DNA from 3 places in the Paenibacillus sp. 1-8 genome. Region 3 is predicted to be linked to each of the others. Evidence: riboswitches for the same ligand, from Rfam matches in the RefSeq annotation. Region 3 holds a riboswitch; each other region holds the start of a gene.
The links. Region 3 has a riboswitch for cyclic di-AMP ahead of AC0WRU_RS00545 (C40 family peptidase). Riboswitches for the same ligand answer to the same signal wherever they lie in the genome.
Positions count from the first base shown of each region.

Region 1 (5,395 bases), 110 kb from region 3:
CGCTGGTCAATCTCGACAGCAGTAACTACCTTGGCTGATTGCGCCAGCTTCTCGGTCAAAGCGCCAATCCCCGGACCGATCTCAAGTGCACCCTTCGTATCGTCCAATCCCGCAGCATTCACGATCTTGTTCAGAATATTTTGATCAATCAGAAAATTTTGTCCCAAACTCTTTTTGAACGAAAACCCGTGCCGCTGAATAATCTCCTTCGTGCGCCGCGGTGTTGCTATATCTTGAATCCCTGTCATACGGATATCACAATCCTTCACTTTCAATTTGTGCCAGCGCACCGGCAAATTCCTCACGGCTGATCTGGAACACAGCGAGCCGTTTATGTAGCTGCTTACCGTTACAGTAACCAATACCCAGCACATTACCCAAAGCCATACGCCGTGCAGCAGCATTTGGGTGGGTGATAAGTCCGGCGTCAATCAGATCCGCCCAATCGATTAGAGGATCAGCCCCTTCCACCGTCGTATGCACCCGTGCGAGAGCGTGTCTGATCGCTTCAGGCGAGGCATTCTCTACGCCAATATCCCCTTTGCGCGTCGCTTCCGCCTCCGGTATAAAGGCCTGCTTGCAACCGGGCACCTTGGAGGCGATAATTTTGCGGATGCGCTCCCCTGCATGATCGGGATCGGTCAAAATAATGACACCCCGCCGCTCCTGTGCCAACGCAATTTTGCGCAGCGTCATTTTATTGATGGCGGAGCCGCCCGTTTCTATCGTATCCGCCTCGACAGCACGACGAATAGCCACCGTATCATCCCGACCCTCTACCACGATCACTTCCTTGATCATTTGCGTTTCCCTCCACTACTACACAGTAAGCTATATTCATCTTTCCCTGCTTTTGAAAACAAAATAAGAAGAGGATATCCTCTTCTTAGCATGGCATAACTATGATGTTAATAGTATCGCATTGACCCAAACATATACAACACGTTTTTAGTTAATTTCAGGCTTCACGGGTCCAATCACATATACGGTTTTTCCGTGCTTCCGACCAAACTGATTGGCTTGACTCAAACTCTCATAATACACATCGATTTTGTGGCCTTTAATCGCGCCACCGGTATCCTCCGCACGGCGGAAGCCCACCCCTTCAATATACACCCACCAGCCGATTGGAATCACACTTGGATCGACAGCAATGGTGCGCCCTTCCGTGACACGCGTGCCGGATGCGGTACGTGTACCGATACCTGACTCCTGTGAGGAATACGCCGTCATGGAGACGTTTTGTAATACTTTACTGTATTTGAAATTCACACCTGATTTACGGACAGCATTGCCCGAACTAACCCGTGTTGCCTTAACGGCATCTTCGGGACCGACGGAAGCAGCCAGAACGACCGGTTTTTTCTTCGTTCCTACCGCAATCACCTTATCCACACGATTTTGCGCGACTTCCTTGTTTACCAGTTGCTTGGATACCAATTTTCCGTCATGGTATACCTTTTGAACATGCTGGACCACAACACCCGTTTTACCGCTTTGGATGACCCGATTATCGCCTTTATAGAGACTCGGATCGGCCGTTTTGATGACCTGATAAGGCACCTGTTGCTTCTGTTCGACCTGCTGTTTCTTCACACGGACGATTTTTATATCCATGTTAGACGAAACAGAGGCATCCAGAGCAGGGTAAACTTTATCATTTGACGATAATTTATAGCCCGAGGTGCGAATGGCACCCTCTACTGTATTTTCTGTTGTGTACAGCTTCTTCGTTTCATTGGCTGAAGATACTTTGACCTGATTGGCACGTTTGATAACTACGCGATCCCCATCCTGAACTGCTCCGTTCAGCGGCATCGAAACCGTATCATGCGGCTGAAGTGAAATCGAATGCTCTTTGAGCAAATCTTGGAGCTTGGATTCCCGGGTTTCTACCGCAGATGCCTTACCGTCGATGACAAAAAAGACCTGTTTTTTAGATTGAGTGTACACCAGAATTGAAATCATAATCGTTAGTGCGATTAGAAAAATAGCAACCAAGGCAGCCTGGCGCACATTTTCTTGCTTCCAACGCAATACGTAAGACATGCTGGATGAGCGTGACTCATGGGTCTCCTCTTTTTGGAAAATGCCCATTTCCTCCGTCCTCCTTACATAGCCCGCCGTCTGGAGTAAGACATAGTTGAGATTGACGTGACTATAACAGATTTTCTACAAGACAAGCCCGTACTGCGGCTGTCCTGCACCATGTACCCGTCTTCGCGGCATGCTGTCCTCCCCTGTTTAATCACAGTATGATGACAGATTTTCTTTTATTCACAACAAAAAAAGCCAGAGAAAGAGACTAGAGAGCTCTTTCGTGGCTTCCGACATGTGCGAATATGCGGAAAAATCATGCACGAGATGGCTTCTCTCTTGTTACGCTTACGGGGTTAGCTGTCGGGTTCGGACGTAGAGAGACGCCCTAGCTTGGGTCAACCGCTCATGGCGGTCGCCTTCACATTCACCCCGAAGACCCAGAAAGAAATCGAAATACGGCCCCTCCACCTGTTCAATCCCATCCGGGAAAAGAATCTAGGTCGAGCCGGCTGGCGGAAGAGACGTTCCCTTCTTGCCCATACACCGGACGTACTGTAAGCCATATCGGTTCCCCCGTTCCCTGTAAAAGGGACTCAGCGAGACTGGTTCATGAAATGAGCTGTTGGTGTTTACATTCAAACAACAATTCACTGAAAAGATGATATCCTGTTTCTATGCATGTTGTAAAGCAGGTTTCAAGTACATTTTCTAAAATATTCGGTTAAAATATTGTAATATTCTCGAGTTTCCTGCAACAAATTCATGATTAGCTTCGTCTATCTCATTATTTTGATTGATTTCTTCACTTTTTTACTTAATGTCAAATCGTTCCAAGGCATTTTGGGTCGTTATTGACACTAATTCCTCCACCGCTATTCCCTTGATTTGGGCAGCCGCCTCTGCGACCAGTCCCACATGTGCGGACTCATTTCGCTTCCCGCGGAACGGATGGGGCGTCAGGTAGGGAGCGTCCGTTTCAATGAGCAGACGGTCCAGCGGTACCTGTGCCAGTACCTCCTTTGGCTGCTTGGCATTTTTGAACGTTATCGGCCCGCCAAAGGAGAGGTGAAAGCCCATATCCAGCACCATTTTAGCCGTCTCCCAGCTCCCGGAAAAGGAGTGCATCACTCCTCCTACCTCACTCGCTTTTTCTTCACGCAAAATCTTAACAATATCTTCATGCGCATCCCGGTTATGGATGACAATAGGCATGTTCAGCTCACGAGCCAGTCCAATCTGGTTGCGTAACACCCGATGCTGTACATCCTTCGGTGATGTGTCCCAATAATAATCCAGACCAATCTCCCCGATCGCCACGACTTTCTTATGACTGCATAACGATGCAATCCATTCCAGATCGCCTTCCTGCATCGTGATCGCATCCTGTGGATGCCATCCAATTGCCGCATAAATAAAATCATACGTTTCGGCCAATTTCATGGTAGACGGAATGGTCTCACGGTTAAATCCGATATTAATCATTCGGGTCACTCCCGATTCGACAGCGCGTGCTATAACTTCTTCGCGGTCTTCGTCAAATTGCGGCGCATCCAAATGAGTGTGAGTGTCGAATAAATTCAAAGTTTTTCGTCTCCTTTATTACTTTATTTGGCATATAATTGTCTATTGTTTGACAAAATAATTCATTATTTCGGCAGGAAGCTTGTCCTTTACCCCATCCAATTTGTTTTGGGGATAGTACATGTGATATTTACCCCGATGAATGCCGCTAATGGAGCGTACAATTTCCGACACTTCGGAAATTTCTCTCACTTCTCCTTTACGTCCCAGCAGTAAAATCTGGTTGTCCGTCGAGCCACCCTGCCGAAACACATCATAAGGAAGATCCGTCGGAAAATCAATTTCCAGATCATATTCCGGGTGCAAACCAACCAGCTCCAGCGCTGTCCTAATGTTGTCAATGGTATCTGTATCCATATTTTCGATCTCTACATATTTATACAGCTTGCGATCCATAAAACGGGTACTCAAATCACTTAAAATCTCGTCCTTTTCCCGTTTCCACTGACTGAACACTGTCTGAATCAAAGACTCATCGAGCATCAAATATTGTTCCACCGTAAGCTCTCCCCGAAAGAGGTCTGGCAATGGCTCCAGCAGAAAACTAAACTCATATCCGTTTCTAAATAGCTCCTTCGCCCGCTTGAAGATTTTACGTAATAAAATTTCCGAGCTGCGCGTTACAGGGTGAAAATAAATTTGCCAATACATCTGATAGCGCGACATCAGATAATCCTCTACAGCATGCATGCCTGACTCCTTCACAACAATTCTTCCATTATGAGGACGCAGTAGCCGTAAAATACGATCCAGATCTATGGTGCCATAATTGACGCCTGTTGAGTGCGCATCCCGCAGCAAATAATCCATACGGTCCGCATCCAGTGGGCTTGTGACCAGGTTTACGACAATCGGCTTGTCGTACGTTTTGGCAATTACCGCAGCCACCTTCGCAGGAAGCTCCTCATCGACTTGCCGCAGCACAGCGTTAATTTCCGTATTCCCCAATACAATCCGGCATGTCCAATCCTCGTGGTTCATATGAAAGGCTTCTTCTATAGAATGGGAAAACGGGCCATGCCCCACATCGTGCAACAAAGCTGCACACAGCGCGACTAAACTTTCTTCCTTCGGCCAATCGGAAAATTCATCGCGTTCAAATTGGGAAATAATACGCCGTGTAATTTCGTACACACCTAGCGAATGCGAAAATCGACTATGCTCCGCTCCATGAAACGTAAGATAAGATGTACCCAACTGCCGAATACGACGCAAGCGTTGGAACTCTGGAGTATTGATTAAACGCCATATCACTGTATCCTGAACATGGATATAGTTATGTACCGGGTCCTTAAAAACTTTTTCTTCACTGAGTGGCTGGTGCAAGATATCAACTCCTTTAATATTCTGAATAATGGATTAAGATACAATAAAATCCTAAACGATTCCCTTCATTCGACATTGTTTGTCGTAATATGTCGAATTATAGATTTTCGGCATTTCCAAATCGACAAATGACTTAAATCATCAATAAAATAAGGTAATACACATGCATCATGCTTTTTATTCTAAATACTTTTGCATAATTAATCTGTTAGCACAATTTTAAGGTTGACTGTTTTGGGAATCGTTGGTATAGTAAATATCAGAAAAGAGAAAAATTTGTCGAATCATGACACTTATATTATTTTAAACGGCGAGAGGAGCCTGATTTATTATGATGAAATCCACTGGTATTGTAAGAAAAGTTGACGAGCTCGGACGTGTTGTTATTCCAATCGAATTGCGCCGCACATTGGGTATTGGCGAAAAAGACGCTTTGGAAATTTATGTT
Region 1 is NZ_CM149995.1:27,322-32,716, reverse strand. Features, by position in the region: gene rsmA (16S rRNA (adenine(1518)-N(6)/adenine(1519)-N(6))-dimethyltransferase RsmA) at 1-248, opposite strand, end outside; gene rnmV (ribonuclease M5) at 256-801, opposite strand; gene AC0WRU_RS00140 (G5 domain-containing protein) at 949-2,097, opposite strand; cyclic di-AMP (ydaO/yuaA leader) riboswitch at 2,367-2,649, opposite strand; gene AC0WRU_RS00135 (TatD family hydrolase) at 2,851-3,621, opposite strand; gene AC0WRU_RS00130 (HD domain-containing protein) at 3,664-4,947, opposite strand; gene AC0WRU_RS00125 (AbrB/MazE/SpoVT family DNA-binding domain-containing protein) at 5,279-5,395, shown strand, end outside.
Region 1: linked by a shared signal. The riboswitch ahead of AC0WRU_RS00140 (G5 domain-containing protein) and the one ahead of AC0WRU_RS00545 (C40 family peptidase) in region 3 are both predicted to bind cyclic di-AMP.

Region 2 (5,395 bases), 2.7 Mb from region 3:
CCTCCACACTATATTGGCACATAGGGGGCATTACAATCCGGTTTTTTAAAGAAAGTCCCTTTAATTGATAAGGAGTAAACAAGTCGGTCACTTTTATCCATCCTTCCTTTAATTCCAACTCTGTACAATATGAATTCCAACCTCATTATACACCAGCTATCACTGGATACCGAATCCATTAAAAGGCTAAAACTTGCGAAAATGCTGTTGTTTTCGGTCAGGTTTAATAGAATATGTGCGTTTAGCTTCGTGATCTGCACTTACATCCGTATTGTGCTGCATTTCAACTCAGCCACTCAATAGTCTAACCTGTTCAGCGGCATAATTTCAACATGTCAGGTACATAATAAATGAAAGCGAAAGAAGGTACCACTGCACGGAAAGGGGGATACATATGCCGTACAGGGGAATATGGCCAATCATGGCACTGTTACTAGCATTTTCGAGTTTTCCCGTTCACGCGGATGCGCCTCCCGATATTGGAACGAACCCTCCCAAGGAAGCGACTGTTGCTTCTTTAGCACATAAGAGCAGAGAACGAGCCACTCCTACATTAGCCATGCTTCGAAAAAAACATGCGGATATTTTTAAAATGTGCGGCCCGCATACTCAGCAAATTGCCCTAACTTTTGATGACGTGCCCGATTCCCGGTATACGCCGCAGGTTCTGGACATTTTGCACGCGAATGGTATCAAAGCCACCTTCTTTATCGTCGGTCACCGTGCGGAAAAACACCCGGGCATGATTCGCCGTATCATACGTGAAGGCCATGCCATAGGCAACCATTCCTATACCCACCCGGATTTTAGGAAGGCTTCACCGGAGCGCTTTCGCAACCAGATTAAGAAAACAGAACATATTTTGGAGGCCACCGTCGGCTTTCGACCCAAGCTGATTCGCCCGCCCTATGGTGAAATAACGGAGCCTCAGATCCAGTGGGCGCGTCGTCACGGCTACATGATTGTAAATTGGAACGTAGACTCCCTCGATTGGAAGGGACTGAGTAAAACACAAATTCAGCGTAATGTAATTCCTGCTACCGGACCAGGCTCCATCATTTTAATGCACGCAGGTGGAGGTCAAAGCTCCAACCTGAAAGGCACAGTTCAATCCCTGCCGGGTCTCATTCAGTCGCTGAAAGCCAAGGGCTACAAATTTGTCACGGTTCCACGGCTACTTCACACCTCGGAGCGGAAATAATAGTAAAAGGGCTGTCTTACCAGCAGATGCATTCTGCTCGTCAAGACAGCCCTTTTTTATTCGACAAAGCCCATATGAATTAGGATCGGCGATTAAGTTATTTGATATTGGTTTACATAATATATATTATGTAAATATAATTCATTGGCTTATACAGTCTATTTATCAATGACGTACAGCTTCACATTTTGAAAACCAAAGTCATTCACAAAAGATGGGCTACCCGGAATGAAAATATCAATCCGTTTCCCTGTAATGGCGCTGCCCTTATCGCGTGCTACCGCTACAAAAGATTGATCCGGCAGCCCTGGATGGGAATAGCCTGTAACCAGTACTTTCGTACCTAAAGGAATTACGCTTGGATCTACAGCAATCGTACCGAGCTTAAGCGGATTTCCGAAATAGTCCACCGCTCCCCATTTTCCATTTTCACAGGCTGCTGCGGAATACGCTGTGGCCTTCACGTCAACTACTTTGCTGTAGCTAAATGTTTTGCCCCATGCTTCAACCTGTTGACCGTCACCTGCTGGCTCTTTCTCGGACAAAAGCTGAGGCTTCGAATCCGAAGAGACCTTTACCTTGTTCTCATCCGGAACCTTAATTTGTACTCCTGCATATATATTGCTGGCAGCAACATCCGGGTTCTCCTTTTGCAGATCCTCTACAGATACCCCGTAACGCTGAGCAAGCAAAAAGAAGGTATCACCTTCCCTGGCGGTATGAAGCGAAGCGGCGTCAGCTACCCCTGCTGTCTGTGCCAATCCTGCGATAGCTGCGGCCAGCACTGCAAATTTCATTGTTTTTCCAATACGTTTCAGATGTTTCAAAAGATATGTACCTCCTCTAATATGCCTGCGAAGTTAGCTGTCGGATTCGGACTCAGGAGAAGCCCTATGCTTAATGCAATTCACCCCTAGGCACCTTCCATCCCTTCGTATGAAGACGGATCAGAAGTGACTGCCGTTGTTACGTCCCCCGCACTTCCCATGGTTTTGGGTCCCGCATTCAGCGTCTGTCTGGCTGTTTGCTGCCCCGGTAAGTTTTGGCTCATTGCATAGTATCACAATTTTGTAACCTAATCTGCATGAAATTGTTGGGAACCTTGAACATCATACTATATCCGTTACAATTTTGTCATCAAAAAATCGAAAAAGGTAATAAAAATCTGAAAGGATATGACAAAAAAAAGAATAAGCCCTCCCGTCAAACTTCCGTCGTGGAGGGCTTGCTTCATAGCTTTAAAAGCTCATTTCTTATAAAACCTTGGCAAGAAAATCCCGAGTACGATCATGGCTTGGAGTACCAAAAACCTGCTCCGGTGTACCTTGCTCCACAATTTGACCGTTATCCATAAAGATAATCCGGTCACCTACCTCGCGGGCAAAGCCCATCTCATGCGTTACGATGACCATCGTCATGCCACCCTCAGCCAGCTTCTTCATCACGTCCAGCACCTCTCCGACCATTTCAGGGTCCAAGGCGGAGGTCGGCTCATCGAATAGCATCACATGCGGCTGCATCGCCAAGGCACGTGCAATTGCAATCCGCTGTTTCTGTCCACCGGACAACTGGTTTGGATAGGTGTCTTTTTTGTCTTCAAGTCCAACGGTGCGCAGCAGCCCCAACGCAATTTTCTCCGCTTCCTTTGCTGCCTGGCCTCTAACCTGAGTCGGCGCAAGCGTCAGATTTTGCAGCACCGTTTTGTGCGGGAACAGATTGAAATGCTGGAACACCATCCCCATTTTCTCACGAGTCGCATTAATGTTGTGACCACGAGCCGTAATCGACTCACCCTCAAACAGAATCTCCCCGTCAGTCGGCTGCTCCAGCAGATTCATACAACGCAAAAATGTACTTTTTCCCGAGCCACTCGGTCCAATGACGACGACAACCTCGCCTTTGGCAATATCTACATTAATGCCTTTTAAAATTTCATTTTTGCCGAACGATTTACGCAGTTGTTTAACGGTGATCACTGGCTCTCAACTTCCTTTCCCATAAACCCAACAGCTTCGACAAGCTGAATGTCATTACAAAATAAATAGCGGCCGCGATTAAGAATGGACTTAGTCCTTCGTAGGTAATGTTCTTAATGACTTGGGCCTGATACATAATATCCACCATACCGATGGTAGAAATGATGGATGATTCTTTAATAATCGTAATAAACTCATTGCCGATGGCAGGCAGTACGGACTTGAACGCTTGCGGTAAAATGACGTGACGCATAGCTTTGCCTCGTCCCATACCGAGTGAACGGGCTGCTTCCATCTGACCACGGTCTACTCCCTGAATACCTGCACGGAAAATTTCAGCCAGATATGCCGAGCTATTCAGTGATAACGTAATAATACCGGACTGGAGTGGCGAAAAATTGACGCCCAGCGTCAAAGCAACCCCGTAATGGATGATCATAAGCTGTACCAGCATAGGTGTGCCACGCAGTACCTCCACGTACGCTGTACTCAACCACTCAATGATGCGTACACCGCTCATCCGCAACAGAGAAATGATCAGACCAATGATAAATCCGAATAGTACCCCGAGGGCAGACAGCAACAACGTGTAGCCGATACCCGTAGCGTATAAACTGCGATATTTCCAGAAAATATCCACAATATTATGGGAAGAAGCCTGTCGATCCGCAGAGAGCGCACTCGCTTCTGTAGAAAACTTTTCAATAGCCCCGTCTGCTTTCAGCCGAGCCAACGTTTTATTTACAGATGCCAGCAGTTCAGTATTTCCCTTACGAATACCTACAGCTGTATCTGCTCCTGCATCCTCAGGCACCGCCTTGGCAAGCGTTACAGTGCCATCCAATGTGTACCCTTTAGCGACAGTGTCTTCAATCACTACAGCATTCACACGTTGGGTCCGAAGCTGGAGCACCAGATCGGATATTTTGTCCAGTGAGGTTACTGAGGCATTGGGCACTTTCTGAGCAATTTCCTCTTGAATACTCCCCTTTTGTGCACCGATCTTCTCGCCCTTCAAAGCAGCCATCGTCGCATATTTGTCCTTATCCTCCGGGCGTACCATAATCACTTGCTTGGAGTGATAGTACACATCCGAAAAATCAATACTCTTTTTGCGTTCATCCGTCGGTGTCATATCTGACAGAACCAAGTCTACGCGGCCACTTTGCAGAGCAGGCAGCAACGAGTCAAAGCCCATGTCCTCAATAACCAGCTCCGCGCCAAGATCCTTGGCAATTTCCTTGGCGATATCAACATCAAAGCCAACAATGGTATCCTTCCCGTTAATTACCTTATGAAACTCATACGGCGCAAAGTCTGCGCTTGTGCCAAGTACAAGCTTCTGTTTAGCCTTTGCTTCCGTTCCGTATGCAGTGAGCATGGGAAGACCAGCCAACAGCAAGATAACCGCCGTCAAAACCAGGGCGGTAAAACGATATAGCTTTTTCAATCTTTTTTTCTCTCCTTAAATTCTTTATAATAAATAAGATTGTGTCATTATAAATGAATATGCATGAATATGCAATGAATGTTATAGCACTATTTTATGATTTTTCACAGCATGTAAATTACAGTTCCCACAAAGGAGCAGTCATTATGAATAATATGAGTAGCTTTTGGGCGTGGTTTATTGTGGTCGACATCATCTTTTTTTGGTTTTTATTCCGCGCATTATACCGAAGGAACCGAGGACATCGACGGACACGTCGCCGTAATGCATTTTTCCTAAGCTCCCCGTCTCCCTCTTCCCTTGAACAAGGACGTCATAAGGAAATTATAGAGCTAATGCAGCTTTTGGAACGATCTATTCCAGCCTCCTACGCTCATAGTGTCAGGCAGCGTGTGGTGGAAGCCCATCCTCACCTGACGGAGCAGGAATACGATTGGCGCTGGAATGAGCTAAAACGGTATTTTATGCTATGCGCGATTATGAATCGGGTGCCGATGTTTAGTCCAGATGTGGATGAACTGTGGCATGAAATGCTGATGTTTACGCGGGAATACCAGCAATTCTCGGAAGCCTTCTTTGGCCGTATGCTTCACCACGCCCCTCATTCCGGATTACAGCCGATGCCGGATGAACGGGCATGGTTTGACTGGCTGTATGTGGAATGCTTTGGCTGGAACCGCTATAGCGCGAGCTTGTGGGGAACTTTTTTTAATCATCCATTGCCGAATAACGAGCTTGCACACTATTACAAGCTGACAGCTTCCGGGC
Region 2 is NZ_CM149995.1:2,831,319-2,836,713, forward strand. Features, by position in the region: gene AC0WRU_RS12845 (NADH:flavin oxidoreductase/NADH oxidase) at 1-91, opposite strand, end outside; gene AC0WRU_RS12850 (polysaccharide deacetylase family protein) at 395-1,201, shown strand; gene AC0WRU_RS12855 (3D domain-containing protein) at 1,360-2,028, opposite strand; cyclic di-AMP (ydaO/yuaA leader) riboswitch at 2,036-2,209, opposite strand; gene AC0WRU_RS12860 (amino acid ABC transporter ATP-binding protein) at 2,455-3,177, opposite strand; gene AC0WRU_RS12865 (ABC transporter substrate-binding protein/permease) at 3,164-4,627, opposite strand; gene AC0WRU_RS12870 (glycine-rich domain-containing protein) at 4,774-5,395, shown strand, end outside.
Region 2: linked by a shared signal. The riboswitch ahead of AC0WRU_RS12855 (3D domain-containing protein) and the one ahead of AC0WRU_RS00545 (C40 family peptidase) in region 3 are both predicted to bind cyclic di-AMP.

Region 3 (5,395 bases):
GGCGCGAGCGGCATGGAGTATCCCACACTCATTACGGCCGCAGCGGCGGATCATCTGAATCCCGGCTATGGTCTGGAGCGGACAGTGGTTCATGAGATTGGGCATCAATATTTCTATGGAATGGTGGCAAACAACGAGTTCGAGGAACCATGGCTGGATGAAGGCTTTACCTCTTATGCAGAGGAACGACTCATGGAGCAGGAATATGGGCTCATCCCCAACTTGCCGTTACAGTCTGGGCAGGTATCATCCCCGCAGCCGTTAAACCGTGAGTCCTGGAAGTACGGCTCGGCTGCTAAATATGCACAAAATGCCTATTCTCGGGGCAAGCTGGTGCTGCGTGGCATTGAACGCCAGGTCGGCGCGAAGAAAATGGACCGAATTATGCGTACCTACGTCCAGACCTACCGATTCAAGCATCCATCCTCACAGGACTTTCAGCGTATCGTCGAAAGAGTCACCGGACGTTCGTGGAGCCACTATTTTGAACAATATGTATACGACGGCCAGATGGCGGATTTTTCAGTGGATCGCATTACGAACCGCAAGCTGGCCAACGGATACGAAGCAACCATTACACTCAGCAAAAAAGGGGCGGATTATCCCAAGGTCCCTGTTCAATTTACCTTCAAGGACGGCACAACGATGTTCAAGGCATGGGACGGCACGGGCAAAAGCACAACCTATCGACTAAAAAGTGCATCTCCGGTCTCCCATGTGATTGTTGATCCGCTGTACACGATTGCGCTGGAGAATAAGCATATCAACAACAGCCTGAAGGCCGAACTGAACGAAAAAACCCAGACCCGTTGGAGTATAAGTGTAACCAAGCTGCTGGAGACACTGCTTGGAAGTCTGTCATGGTGAGGTGTCTATAGATGCGTACTGTTATAAAAGAAGGCTGGGCGCTTGTGCGCATACAATTTTATATTGTCATCATTCTGTTTCTGTATCGACTGCTATGGGGCGTTTTTCTCTATCGACTGGTACAATCCGCCGTTACTCCCCTGCTGCTGCGCTACCCCGATCAGGGTCAAAATGAACTGGGACAGACGTTGTTTTGGATGGAGAGCCAGATTGCCCTGACGGACAACCGAGAGGTTCATATGTATCTGTGGATACTACTGGGGGCAACGGTGCTGCGTACACTGATTACCCCCTTCATCCGGGCGGGAATATACCAAAGTCTGCATACCCATGCGACCGAGCCGCAAAGTCTGTCTTTTTTCCGTGGAATGAAACGTCATGGCTTGTCATCGCTGATCTATTACGTCATCGAGCTTGGACTCCTGCTGCTCCCTGCTTTCTGGGTGGTGCCAAAGCTCTACCCTATCGTAGCAGGGACGCTGCAATCTCCCACCTATCTCCTGCATGTTCTGCCCTATGCCATCGGTTGGATTGCTTATGGCTGGTTCATCCGCCAGTGCATCCTGTACATGCAGCTAGGCACCGTAGGTGGTCACGCCATACTATCGTCGCTGCTTGCCTTCTTTCGCCAAATCCTCCCGGCTATCGGTATTTCGCTTCTGCTCGGTGCAGGTGTACTGCTCGTCCTTGGTCTATTCGGCACGATGGCGATGATTTGGACTGGCATGCTGGCACTCATTCTCCAGCAAACGTATCATTTTGTTACCAGTCTGGTCAGGCTATGGCACATCAGTTCACAGTACCGACTATGGCATACCGATATCTCCGGCAGAGGTTGAACCTTCACTCCGTTCCTCCCGAGCAATTTCTGGCTGTCCAAAGACAACTATCCATCTCCATTCATATCCAGGCAAACGGCACATAACTGAATACTCTTAACAAAATCCGTTCCCGCGATAAAGGGAGCGGATTTTTTTTGTAACTTTTTGCGATGAAACATTTGCCAAAGCCAGCCGACTTTGTTACAATAATCGCAGTGAACTGATAGTAACAACTTTGTAATCTTTATTGTAACCTTTACCTTCAAAACATCGTTATCGTGAATACTGCTCTCCAAGGTGCACATCTTAAGTTAAGCCTAATTCCTGGCACCTGGGAAGCGGGGGAACCAGTTTGGGTGAATTGATCTCGCAACAGAGTGGTCATAGGGGAACCTTCTACCGAATCCTTAAGCTAACCTCGCAGGCATTGGAAGGGGTATATTTTTTTTGAAGAAGAAGCTAACGATCGCAGCCATGAGTCTCGCCATTGCCTTTACATCTTTTACATTCGGTGGAGGAAGTGCATTTGCAGACTCTAAGATGGACCAGGTCATCCAAGATGCCAAAGGAACGAACTACAGAAACGGAGGCACTACACTCGACGGGTTCGATTGCTCCGGCTTCACAATGTATGTATATCAAAAACTGGGAATTAATCTGCCCCATCAATCCGGATCACAATTCAAAATGGGATCTTCCGTATCCCGCGATGAAATGAGACCTGGTGACCTGGTATTCTTCAACACCACAGGAAGAGGCATTTCCCATGTAGGTATCTTCGTAGGTGAAGGGAAATTTGCCCACTCCTCAACTTCACGTGGTGTAATTGTTAGCTCACTGAACGAAAACTATTACGCTAACCGCTATGTTGGTGCAAAAAGAATTATGAGCACAGACGCTTACCACGCCGTAGCTTCTGAAGTTCCTGATGACGACAACGTAGAATAACTAACGACAGCAAGCTAACCCTGAGCCGCAATTTGATTCTGGACGGAATCGAATTGCGGTTTTTTATGTCCACAACATCAGAAACGTTATCGTTACTGACGAACTGGCACCTCAAAAGGTTTCAGTTTCTGTGAACATCGTCGGTCTTACCGTCACGGCTGGGGGAGCATATGAACAGTAAAGCCTTCTTATTGAATGTATACCCGACTTGGGTATGAAATAAACACGCTTGCCAATCCCCAACAACTTGTCTACAATCTGTTGTTAATGGTTTAAGTACTTGTAAAAGGAGGATGGGAAGACATGCCGGCCTCAATATCTAACTACCGGATCGTACCGATGGACGAGCAGCAGGCGGCTGCGATATGTGAGTGGCGCTATGATCCACCCTACAACATATACGGCTGGCTACCTTGGGAACAAATGAAGGCGCTTGAAGTCGAATTTGGAAGCCCCACGCTTCGCCAAGAGCAATATGTTGCCGTACTGGATGACGAGAACACACTAACCGGATTTGCTCAATATTTCCCAATGATTAGCGTGACCCGGCTGGGTCTGGGAATGCACCCCGAATTGTGTGGACATGGCAGAGGCGCCGATTTTGTCCGTGCCATTGCCGAGGAAGCCAGACGACGCAACCCGGAGAATGAAATTGATCTGGAGGTGCTGACCTGGAATGGGCGCGCCATTCGGGCTTACAAGGCAGCCGGATTTGAGCTTACGGATACCTATGAACGTCAGACTCCCGATGGCAAGAAGCCATTTCATTGTATGGTATATCATCCCGACCACCAGCCTCGTGTTCTATGATAAAAGCGCCTTCGGCATACAACGGCATTGTTGTATATCGAAGGCGCTTTTATCATACGGCAGACCATGATCAGTTCAATGACTGCTACGCATTTTCTCAAAAGCTTCATTATATTGTTGGGCTTCCTTAATATCCACGGCCATAATGCCACCGTCATCCCAGGAGGTTAAACGCAGGGTCACGGTCTTATAATCAATCGTAATAAATGGATGATGATTAAATGCTTCCGATATAGCAGCAACTTCATCCACGAATGCAATCCCTTTCATAAAACTGGAAAAATTATATTTCCGGACAATCCATCGTCCTTCCTCCAGTTCCCAGCCCTCCAGCTTCTCCAGATGTGCTTCAATCTCTTCTTGTGTAAAAGGCATGATACGACTCCTCCCCGTTTATACGGAAGCCTTTCAGCCGCTTGAATGCGACCAAAACTACGATATATTGGTGTCCATATTACCACGGCCCCGTTGATAAATCCATAAGACGGCCTGCTCAAATCAAAGGTACCGACGTCAGCTCCTCATCTCCAATGAGCACATAGATACGGTGCTGCTCCGGTTCATAGATGACAACGCCGCTGCCCACAGCGATAACGGGCTCTGTACCCAGCGCATAAAACAGGTCTTCCGCCAGCGCTTCATTGACTTCCTGACGCCCTGCCGGGTCCAACCTGCCCCAATCTTCTGCTTCCATTTCGAAAAATTCATAGCTATCCGGAATGTGTCCCACAGCCTCTGTCAAATCGTTCAAAATTTGTTCATACTCCCGTCCGTGCTTCACTCCCATGCCATTTCCTCCAATTCTTCCACCATTCATTAAATAATCACCTTATTATACCGGAAATTCGTACTTAACAAAAAAGAGAGTTTTGTCGATAAATACTATAATCCGTCTTGTAATGACGTGCCTGGGGCAAGGACGACCCCGGCGGCATGAAAGGATTCAAAATCTATTCTCATGGATGAGGTGTATCATGCAAATTTCAACCATTATCGGACTTGTACTCGGGATTATGTCATTGGTCGTCGGGATGATTCTCAAAGGCGCGCCAGTGATCAACTTGGTCAACAATCCCGCTGCTTACATGATTATTTTTGTCGGAACAGCAGCAAGTATTTTTATGGCCTTCCCAATGGCAGAAATCAAACGGATTCCAAAACTGTTCAAGGTTATTTTCACGGAACAAAAGCTTTTGGAACGTAAAGAGCTCATCGGCACGTTTACCGAATGGGCATCCATTACCCGTCGCGAAGGTCTGCTTGCACTGGAATCCAAGGTAGAGGAGATCGACGATCCCTTTATGCGTGGTGGTATGCGTATGATTATTGATGGTAATGATCAGGAATTCGTACGAGATGTTCTAATGGAGGACATTAATGCTACTGAGGATCGACACCGCTCAGGCGCGCTGATCTTCTCTCAAGCTGGTATGTACGCTCCGACGCTCGGGGTACTCGGTGCCGTCGTAGGTCTGATTGCCGCTCTAGCCGACCTTAGTGACATGGAAAAGCTGTCTCATGCCATCGCGGCTGCCTTTATTGCGACGTTGCTCGGTATTTTTACAGGTTACGTCCTGTGGCATCCAATGTCCAACAAGCTGAAACGGTTATCCAAAAAAGAAGTAGAGCTTAAATTGATGATGGTCGAAGGCCTGCTGTCGATTCAATCAGGTATATCCACCATTGCGATCAGCCAGAAGCTGACGATATTCCTGACTCCGACCGAACGGGCTACCCTGACCGAGAAGGATGGGGATTCCGGTGAGTAAAAAAAGACATGAACCGCACGAGGAGCATGCCGACGAAAGCTGGCTGTTGCCATATTCCGACTTGATGACCCTTCTGCTAGCTCTTTTCATCGTCTTATTCGGGATGAGTGCACTCGACGCCAAAAAATTTGAAACTATGGCTCAATCCATGAGTGCGGCTTTTAGTGGCGGCACTGGCAT
Region 3 is NZ_CM149995.1:135,511-140,905, reverse strand. Features, by position in the region: gene AC0WRU_RS00555 (M1 family metallopeptidase) at 1-867, shown strand, start outside; gene AC0WRU_RS00550 (hypothetical protein) at 879-1,706, shown strand; cyclic di-AMP (ydaO/yuaA leader) riboswitch at 1,993-2,130, shown strand; gene AC0WRU_RS00545 (C40 family peptidase) at 2,136-2,636, shown strand; gene AC0WRU_RS00540 (GNAT family N-acetyltransferase) at 2,940-3,446, shown strand; gene AC0WRU_RS00535 (4a-hydroxytetrahydrobiopterin dehydratase) at 3,522-3,821, opposite strand; gene AC0WRU_RS00530 (hypothetical protein) at 3,940-4,233, opposite strand; gene motA (flagellar motor stator protein MotA) at 4,421-5,215, shown strand; gene AC0WRU_RS00520 (flagellar motor protein MotB) at 5,208-5,395, shown strand, end outside.